DNA from 2 places in the Paenibacillus sp. OK060 genome. Region 1 is predicted to be linked to the other one. Evidence: riboswitches for the same ligand, from Rfam matches in the RefSeq annotation. Region 1 holds a riboswitch; the other holds the start of a gene.
What was found. Region 1 has a riboswitch for thiamine pyrophosphate ahead of BLS14_RS15305 (ECF transporter S component). Riboswitches for the same ligand answer to the same signal wherever they lie in the genome.

Region 1 (4,641 bases):
ATGCGGATGGCATAACGCAGCGTCTGGAATTCATCCAGCAAAATCGGAATCATACGCATAGCCGCCAGAAAACTATAGGCATACTTGGGTGGGAGCCTCCACTGCTGCATGAGGGAATAAAAGAGACGGACAGGCTTGGTCGTCAGACCGAACAACAATCCAGCTGCCGCCATACTTAGGGAACGAAATCCTAGGTGCAACCCGCGGTAGAAGCTCTCTTCGGTAATATGAATCAATCCCCACTGAAACCAGGTGGTCTCCCCTTTACCAAACATGATCATACCTGTGGAAGTTGATATAAATACCAGAATGAACGGAGATGCATACAGCAATAATCTGGGCCATGCGTGACCTGTCCAGCCCAGCAGTAACAGCATGACAACTGCCACATTAGCCATTACATTCAGGTTGTGAATAAGGATGACGAAGACAAACAGCAATGTCAGGAAAATCATTTTCAACCCCGGATTCACCGCGTGAAGCCAAGTCTCACGATGAGGAAACGAGAGCTGCATCCGTTAACCTCCCCTCATGCACCGTCCAGATCCGGGTGCAATAACGCTTCACGATTTCACGGTCATGTGTAACCATCACAATGGCGGTCCCTTCACGCCGCAGCCATTCCAGCTGTGATAACATGGCAAAAGTATTCCGCGCATCCTGTCCAAAGGTAGGTTCATCCAGTAACAAAATACGCTGTTCCCGTACCAGAGCTGATGCTACACTCAGTCGTCGTTTCTGTCCCATCGACAATTGGTATGGATGCCTGCCGGACAGCTCACTCAGTCCGAATTGCTCCAGCATATTATCGGTTTTGATAACTCTTTCTTCGGCAGTTAACTTGCCGCTCAGCAAGGAGAATCCCACTTCATCCCGGACTGTATTGGTCACGAATTGAAATTCAGGATTCTGGAATACAAAGGCAATGTGATCTGCAAGCTGCTCGGTTTTTCCGGCCGATTGTCCTTCCACAACATAATGACCTGTCGTTTTTAGAATATTCATTATGGATAGCAATAACGAACTTTTACCTGCCCCGTTAGCCCCGACAATCCCCACCCAATCTCCGTGCCATACCTTGGCCTGTTCCACCTGAATGAAAGGTGTTTTTCCGCGCCATCCGGTGAATTGCTGCATTTCCAGGGCTGGTTGGGGCTGCGCAGAAGCTCGCTCCTCCTTGTTATCCATACTTTCAGTTTCTGTTGCCCCATAACGAATAAACTCTCCTGTGACCAACGTCTGTGCTTTCGTCTGCCCTCGCTCTTCCCAAACTCCTGGATACCAGATTCCGTATTCCCTGAGCATATTCCGCTCATCTGTAAATACCTGATTCGCCGGGCCATCTGACACAATCTTTCCTTCAGGCGACAATACGATGATTCGGTCTACCCACTCGACAATTTCATTAATTTTATGTTCCACGATAATGAGTGTTTTGTCCTGTGCAATCTGTTTCACCGTATCCCACACCTGAGAGGTTCCTTCATCATCCAACAGTGCCGTTGGTTCATCCAAAAAGAGTACGTCTGGCTCCATAGCCAGAATCGAAGCCATCGCAAGACGCTGCTTCATCCCCTGTGACATGGATTGAATGAGTGTTCGGTTATGTTCAAAGCATAACCCCACCTGTTCCAGATATCGATGGATAAGAGCAGGCATCTGCTCGCGTGGAATATTCCGGTTTTCCAGTACAAATGCAATCTCTTCATCCGTATATGACATACAGAACTGGGTATCCGGATCTTGAAAAACAATACCGGGCTGCTCAGGCACCTGAATGTCATCACATTTCATCGGAATCTCCACAGATCGCGGAATCAGACCACTCAGAATTTGCAACAAGGTTGATTTGCCAGAGCCGCTTGGTCCAAGCAACAACACTTTCTCCCCTTGACGCACAGAGAGAGACAAGCCTTGGAACACCAAGGCCTTCTCTCCCGGGAACTTACATCTTAGATTCGTAACACCTACCGCTTGCACATTCTCCACTTCATTCATCTAGTCCAGCGCCTCATAATCCTGCTTCGACACCGGTCTAAGGGATCGTGTTACACCTGTAAGCTCCAGCGCTTTGGCGAGATAATAGGTGAATACACCCGCAATCAGAATACTTCCAATGAAGCGGAATCCGATAAACAGCGTGTAGTTCCAAGCCGTGAGGGAATCAATGTACCCATACTGATAATCGAGTACAAGCGAAGCCGCTGCTGCACCAATAGCCGCAAGGCAGGTAACGAACAGATTGCTTTTCCGATACAGAAATGCGGCGAAGAAGATCTCTGCACCCAGCCCTTGCAGCAGCCCATACACCAGTGTCGACATGCCCCACTCACTACCTAGAAAAGCACTCACCGTTGATGCCGCAACTTCGGCCAGAATGGCTACACCCGGCTTGCGAATAATTACAAAGGCAAAGGTGCCCGCCATGAACCACATGCCGTAAATCATCTGCTCCGCATGAACGCCGAATGGCTTCATCAGATCATATGTAGGTCCCCATATTTTGTAGATCACCCCAAAGACTACCGCAATCACAATTGTTACCAAAATATCGGTTAACTTCAATCTGTTGCTGCCTACTGCTGTTGACATGTTCTCTACTTCCTTCCTCTGTTTCCCTAGATTTATAAAAAAAACAATAAAACAAACAAAAAAAGCCTCCCCGGTTCACAGGCAGGCCATACGCACAGTTTACAATTCTCACGATGCAACGCATTAGGCAGATATAGAGAAAGAAGAAAACAAACGACACCATCCCCGTCACATCAGAGAAATCCCGTTGCAACCAAGAAACGCTGACATTTATGTTCTATCCCTTATCACTTACCATTGCTCATCGCAAATTCATGTTCTCTACGCTGGCATTACCCAGATCAGATATACGGTCAGCAGCACAAGGCCGCTCTCTCAGCCCAACTTCATTGAGCACCCGGTTCACTTATTTCATTGCTTCTACTGTACAACACATGGGTATTTGTGACAATCCCGATAAGAAAAAATCAGTTTAAACTAGAAGAAAGAGTGATTAACTATATGTCTCATTTATGCGTCATATACCTCTGCTTCAAGAAATAACGTCTCTGTAATTCGTTACATCTCAGAAAGGTGCAAATGAGAGCGAATAATGTGTGCCAGGTTCATTAGACCAAGATAACGCGAACAAGGGATGTCCCCGTCATATTCATGAGGACATCCCCTTTAATTGTTATGCTTCATATCCTTTAGAGGAAAATTATTGAGAACCGGTAAGCTCTGTTTTAATATTGAGTATTCCCGGATTGACTTGTTTTGCCCGATGCAAAGCCTTTAAACAAGGTCGGTACTTTGGAGTAACGGGTATTTGTAATTTTCCCTTGCGATGTACTGCTGTCCGTACGCATAATAGAATCTTTGACATTGGAAATGTCTGAGTTGTCGAGCGTCATGTTCACGGCGAAGGTTGTTCCGCCATTCTGACGTACCAGCTTGCCAATATCGTCTGCACGGAAATTTTTAATGTTAATCGTTCCGGCTGCATTCATTTGAAATACTTTATCATAGGCCTTGTAAGCTGCACCACCAGTGATGTTAACCGTTCCGGCTAATTTCAGAGTCAGAGCGTCCTCACCGACATCCTCCCAAATCACATTTGAAATTGTGCAGTTACCGTAACAATGAACACCGTCAGCTGCAGGTGAACCGATAATCACATTTTTGAGCGTGGCGCCTGCCTCCAACCGAAATACCGGCTTCTGATCTTCCGCTTGAGATCCATCTCCCAGGGTGGAAGGGTTGGCTACATACGTTTGGCCTTTGCCATCAAAAGTTTCTCCCTTGGCTACAATAATCGTTGAGTTTACAACAGCAGGTGCAGCAAAAGCTGGAATTGCACCGAATAATGAAGCGACCAGACCCGCAGACAGCAGCAACGTCAACATTTTTTTCATAACTTAAATCCTCCCTTATTCTGATGAATTGGCGTACAAGCATAAGCTTGTCCTCAAGGAACCGATCAGAGGTGCACCTCCGGCTCGGAACCTACCCTGATCCTACCAAAAAAGGGATGTTACGATAATAATCATTAGCTTAGATATAGAAATGATAGCATTATGCCTGTGTTCTCGGCATTTTTTGCATCGTACTCCATTGTGTAATGTGCCGATCTCAACTTCGGGTATGCTTCTTTTACAACTTGTAATCTATGGCGATATGCTCCTTTATCGTTCTAGAAAAAACGAAAGACCACCTCATCTGTTTCCAGACAACGTGATCTCTATTATTTTGAATCTCATTTTATTTATTAAATTACGCTTTAAGCGCCGAACCGCTGACGATATCCGCACTTCCGACATAATTCCTCCACGGCTTCCCGTTTGGAGAAACCATAGAACAGATTGTTGGCTCGTTCACCATCCACAATCTCCGAGAACGATTTTTCATGAACGTTGCCCAAGTTAATGACACCTTCACCATCGAGACAGCAAGGTACCACAGTTCCATCGACAAGCACGGCTGCCTGACTACGAAGTGCATGACAGAAACCTTTACCATCATCTTCGGGTGCATCCAGACTCGGCCACTGGAATTCATGATCCTGATTCAGATACACATTCGGGGCAATTTTGACACCGCTCCCCGGCACCACTTTCTCCTCAATACGGA
Region 2 (4,641 bases), on a different contig from region 1:
GAGCAATTGGAGCAAGGTGATTTTTATCTGATCGATGTGAAAGTGGAAGAGATGGCGAATGGACTTGGATTGTCCGCCATCGGTCTAGATCGTGATGTGGCCGCGCTTAGTGGTGGTCAGCGTACGAAGGTATTGCTTGCCAAGCTTTTACTGGAGAAACCCACAGCTCTTTTGTTGGATGAGCCGACGAACTATCTCGATGTGGAACACATTGAATGGCTGACGCGTTACCTGAAGGATTACCCGTATGCGTTTATTCTGATTTCGCATGATACAGAGTTTATGAATGAGGTCGTTAACGTTATTTATCATCTGGAATTTGCCAAGTTGACGCGTTATGCAGCGAACTATAACAAATTCCTTGAAATGGCCGACATGAATAAGGCGCAACATATTGATGCTTATGAGAAACAGCAGGAGTTTATCAAGAAGCAGGAAGATTTCATTCAGCGGAACAAAGCCCGCGCTTCCACTTCCGGTCGTGCCAAGAGCCGTGAGAAGCAGCTCGGCAAGATTGAACGGATTGATCGTCCAGACGAAGCGGCCAAACCCACATTCAAATTCAAGGATGCCCGGGCGAGTAGTAAAACCGTCTTTGAGGGTATTGATTTTGAAATCGGATATTCATATGCATTATTGCCTAAAATGACGATGACGATTGAGCGTGGCGAGAAAATTGCCATTGTTGGATGTAACGGTGTAGGTAAATCCACACTGCTCAAGACGATCTTGGGGAAAATCCCACCAATTAGCGGTAAGACTTTCTTGGGGGACTATCTGGAAACAGCTTATTTCGAACAGGAAGTACGTGCAGGTAATATTACCCCGATCGAAGATGTGTGGAATGAGTTTTCTCATCTGACACAGAATGAAGTCCGGGGCCATCTCGCACGTTGTGGATTAAAAAATGAGCATATCACCCGCCCGCTTAACGCACTTAGTGGTGGTGAACAAGCCAAGGTTCGTTTATGTAAGCTTCTGATGCGTGAAAGTAACTGGATTTTGTTCGATGAGCCCACAAACCATTTGGATGTAACCGCAAAAGCAGAGCTGAAACGTGCCCTGCAGGAATTCAAGGGTACCGTGCTGCTCGTATCCCATGAACCTGAATTTTATGAAGGTTGGGTAACCAAAACGTGGGATGTTGAAGCTTGGTCCGACAAACAATAGTTTCTACGAAATTCTTCGCACCAGAAACAGCAACTTCGTTAACTACATGATTTCAGCAATGGTGAACAACGTAATTCATGGAAATGTACGGTGACAAAAAAAGGTGTCTATGGTAACATAGGCTACAGCTTCATATGAACACTAGGGGGGCCGCACGATGCGGCTGAGATGGAAGAATGCGATTCCGGACCCTTTGTACCTGATCTGGATCATACCAGCGTAGGGAAGTGGCGCGTTTCAGCTAATGACAAAGAGCTTTATCGTTGACTTTGCGATATGGCCTGCAAGATGAATCATGCAGTTCTATGTATACAGCGTTGCGACTATGGATGGTTTCTATAGTTGTTATGCGTTATGTATAGTGTAATTGCATGCGACAGTCATTCAGTTGATCCATGAATTTTAAATTCGTGGCCACTCCCCTACGGGAGTGGCTTTTTTGTTGTTGTATATCAGCTTAAATCATGCAAGAGGAGGGCGAATAGGACGGTAATCTTCCACGAACATGTAATAACAAGATCATTCGAACTGCATGTGGTTTCACCAGGTACAGGAGACTTGGGCTCTTTTCTGAATATTGCTAAGGGTATATGGCGGTGGGTCGATTATATCCACATTCGGGAAAAAAAGCTGACCCTTGAAGAACAGATGTATTGGGCGCAAGGTCTAAAAACACAAGGTGTTCCATCTGACCGAATCATTATGAATGGCTCAGATCAGCTGGATCAACATGCTTCAATTGGTGGTGTGCATTGGGGTCAAGCAGTTATTCACAGCTATGATAAGGATGAGTTGAGGACAGTCGATCGGCTGCGCGTAGGCATATCGGTTCATTCTCTGGAAGAAGCAAAAGTTGCAGAAAAACAGGGAGCGGATTATCTCTTTTATGGGCATGTCTATGCTTCAAATAGTAAACCGAATTGCGAACCCAGAGGGCTAAGTGCGTTGGCTGAGGTATGCTCTAATGTTTCGATTCCCGTGATCGCGATTGGCGGGATAAGACCTGAAAATATTGCTGCCATTCGAACTGCTGGTGCTAGAGGAGCCGCTGTGATTTCTACGATTTGGACGACCGATAAGCCGGAACTAGCTGCCGCTTCATTGCGACAGGCGATCACGGATTCAGACAAGTACGCCGAACCAAGGAGATGAGATCTTGAGAGAGGAAGCAAGAAGTCGAAGCAGGAATCGTTCAGGCTATCATCCAGGAATAGTTTCGGGAAGTAAAGTTGGAGCGGAAGTTCGAGGCAAGCTTCATGCAGAAACCATTATTGTAGGTGGAGGAGTTATCGGTTGTGCCATCGCATGTGAACTCGCTACTCGAGGCCATGACGTTCTTCTGGTTGAGCGGGCGCGGCTCGCTGGGGGAACTTCCTGTGCAGCCGCAGGCATGCTTGCTGCTGATAGTGAGGAATTCACTCATGCTGTAATGGCAAAGCTTGCAAGGCAGAGCAGAGCTTTGCTTCATGAGCAGAAGGAACGGATAAGTTCGCTTAGCGGAGTGGAAATGGGGCTGCAACAGCATGGCTTTATTACTCCTTTTCGTTCATACAGTGAAGTCAACAGTTACAAAAATAATCGATCGTCTACCTTATCTACAGAACATATTTGGTGGGATCGTGTCGCTGTCCAGCAGGAAGCATCATGGTTAAACAGGGATACGTATGGAGCATATTACAGACCTTCCGAGAGCGAGGTTCTTCCTGTCAACTTAACGCAGGCTTATGTCAGATCTGCTCAAGCCATGGGTGCAAGGGTGATGGAAGGTGTACAGGATGTCCGTTTGCATACTGATGTGAATGGAGTGCAAGGGATCGAGACTTCAATAGGAACGATGACATCGAGAAATGTCATTATTGCTACAGGGTTACATGGTGAAGAATTGATGAGACATGTGGGTCTGAAATCGCCTGTTTTACCAGTAAAGGGGGAGATTGCAGCCGTGCAGTTTTCTCCCCACCATGCCGGGTACAGGCCAGACAAAACGGTGTATGCAGAGGATATATATATTGTTCCCAAAGCCAATGGAGAAGTATGGATCGGTGCAACAAGCCTTCCTGGAAGAACAGACATGAAAGTTTCGGTACAAGGCATTCAGAAGCTGCTTGCAGCTGCAACAAACTGGGTACCTGGCATGAAGGAAGCACATTTTATCCGAGCGTGGGCTGGTGTCCGTCCTTCGACTCCAGATGGATTGCCCTATGTGGGGGCTTGTGATAGTGTACCGGGTTTATTCGCTGCTTTTGGACATTATCGTAACGGCATATTGCTTAGTGCGATTACAGGCAGCCTCATGGCTGACTTGATTTGTGGCAAAACTTCGGAAGAACTGGGGATTCAGGACCTTTGTCCAGAACGTTTGAACATAAAGGAGATGTTGCAGTGAACATCATTGTCAACGGACAAACCATGCAAATTGAAGATAGCTTAAATCGTGTAGACAAATTGCTCCATTCATTTAATTTGCAAGTAAAAACCGTCGTGGTTGAATTGAATCGTCAAATTTTAACGCGGGAATATCATGAAACGACGGCGTTAAGAGACGGAGACCGAATTGAAATTGTACATTTTGTGGGAGGCGGTTGAATTATGCTGAGGATTGGAAATTATACGTTTGAATCTAGATTGCTGCTGGGTACAGGCAAATTTTCGGACTTGGAAGTGCAGAGTCAGGCGGTTGAGGCTTCAGGTACGGATGTATTAACGTTCGCGGTTCGGCGTTTGAATCTGGAAGATCGGAACAAACAGCACTTTCTGGACACACTGGACTTGAAAAGGTATACCCTGCTTCCCAATACAGCGGGTGCTGCAACAGCAGAGGAAGCTGTGCGAATCGCTGAACTAGCTCGGGCTTCAGGACTTTGTGATATGATAAAAGTAGAAGTTATCGGCGATGGAATCACATTACTTCCTGACCCAATTGAAACCTATAAAGCTTGCGAGATCTTGCTTGAAAAGGGCTTTACGGTACTGCCTTATATCTCAGACGATGTTATTCTGGCCAAGCGATTGCAACTACTCGGCGTACATGCTGTTATGCCTGGGGCTTCACCCATAGGGGCAGGGAGAGGAATTATTAATCCCTATAATCTGGAGATTATTATTGAACAAGCCGTCGTTCCTGTTATTGTGGATGCAGGACTTCGAGCACCTAAAGATGCTGCTCATGCGATGGAGCTGGGAGCTGACGGTGTATTGTTGAATACGGCTGTCTCCGGATCCGGAGATCCGGTGAAGATGGCGAAGGCAATGCGAATGGGGGTTGAAGCAGGCAGACTGGCTTATGAGGCAGGCATGATTCCCGTTAAGCGCTATGCAGCAGCGAGTAGTCCGGCGGAAGGAATGGTTCATACATGACTAATCAGACACGATCTTCTGAACAGGGAGACCGCTATTCCAGACAGGAACGGTATGCACCTATCGGTAAGGAAGGTCAGCATAGATTGAATAACAGCAAAGTATTAATTGTTG

Region 2: it holds a riboswitch for thiamine pyrophosphate, as region 1 does, so the genes downstream of both, BLS14_RS09155 (thiamine phosphate synthase) here and BLS14_RS15305 (ECF transporter S component) in region 1, are expected to answer to the same signal.

Annotation. Positions count from the first base shown of each region.
Region 1 covers NZ_FNFR01000004.1:15,226-19,866, reverse strand. The annotation lists gene BLS14_RS15315 (energy-coupling factor transporter transmembrane component T family protein) at 1-515, opposite strand, end outside; gene BLS14_RS15310 (ATP-binding cassette domain-containing protein) at 490-1,536, opposite strand; partial or broken gene BLS14_RS33565 (ATP-binding cassette domain-containing protein) at 1,558-1,908, opposite strand; gene BLS14_RS15305 (ECF transporter S component) at 1,999-2,592, opposite strand; TPP riboswitch at 2,834-2,944, opposite strand; gene BLS14_RS15300 (pectate lyase) at 3,258-3,926, opposite strand; gene BLS14_RS15295 (radical SAM/SPASM domain-containing protein) at 4,292-4,641, opposite strand, start outside.
Region 2 covers NZ_FNFR01000002.1:649,272-653,912, reverse strand. The annotation lists gene BLS14_RS09160 (ABC-F family ATP-binding cassette domain-containing protein) at 1-1,170, shown strand, start outside; TPP riboswitch at 1,304-1,413, shown strand; gene BLS14_RS09155 (thiamine phosphate synthase) at 1,705-2,322, shown strand; gene thiO (glycine oxidase ThiO) at 2,327-3,556, shown strand; gene thiS (sulfur carrier protein ThiS) at 3,553-3,756, shown strand; gene BLS14_RS09140 (thiazole synthase) at 3,760-4,527, shown strand; gene BLS14_RS09135 (MoeB/ThiF family adenylyltransferase) at 4,524-4,641, shown strand, end outside.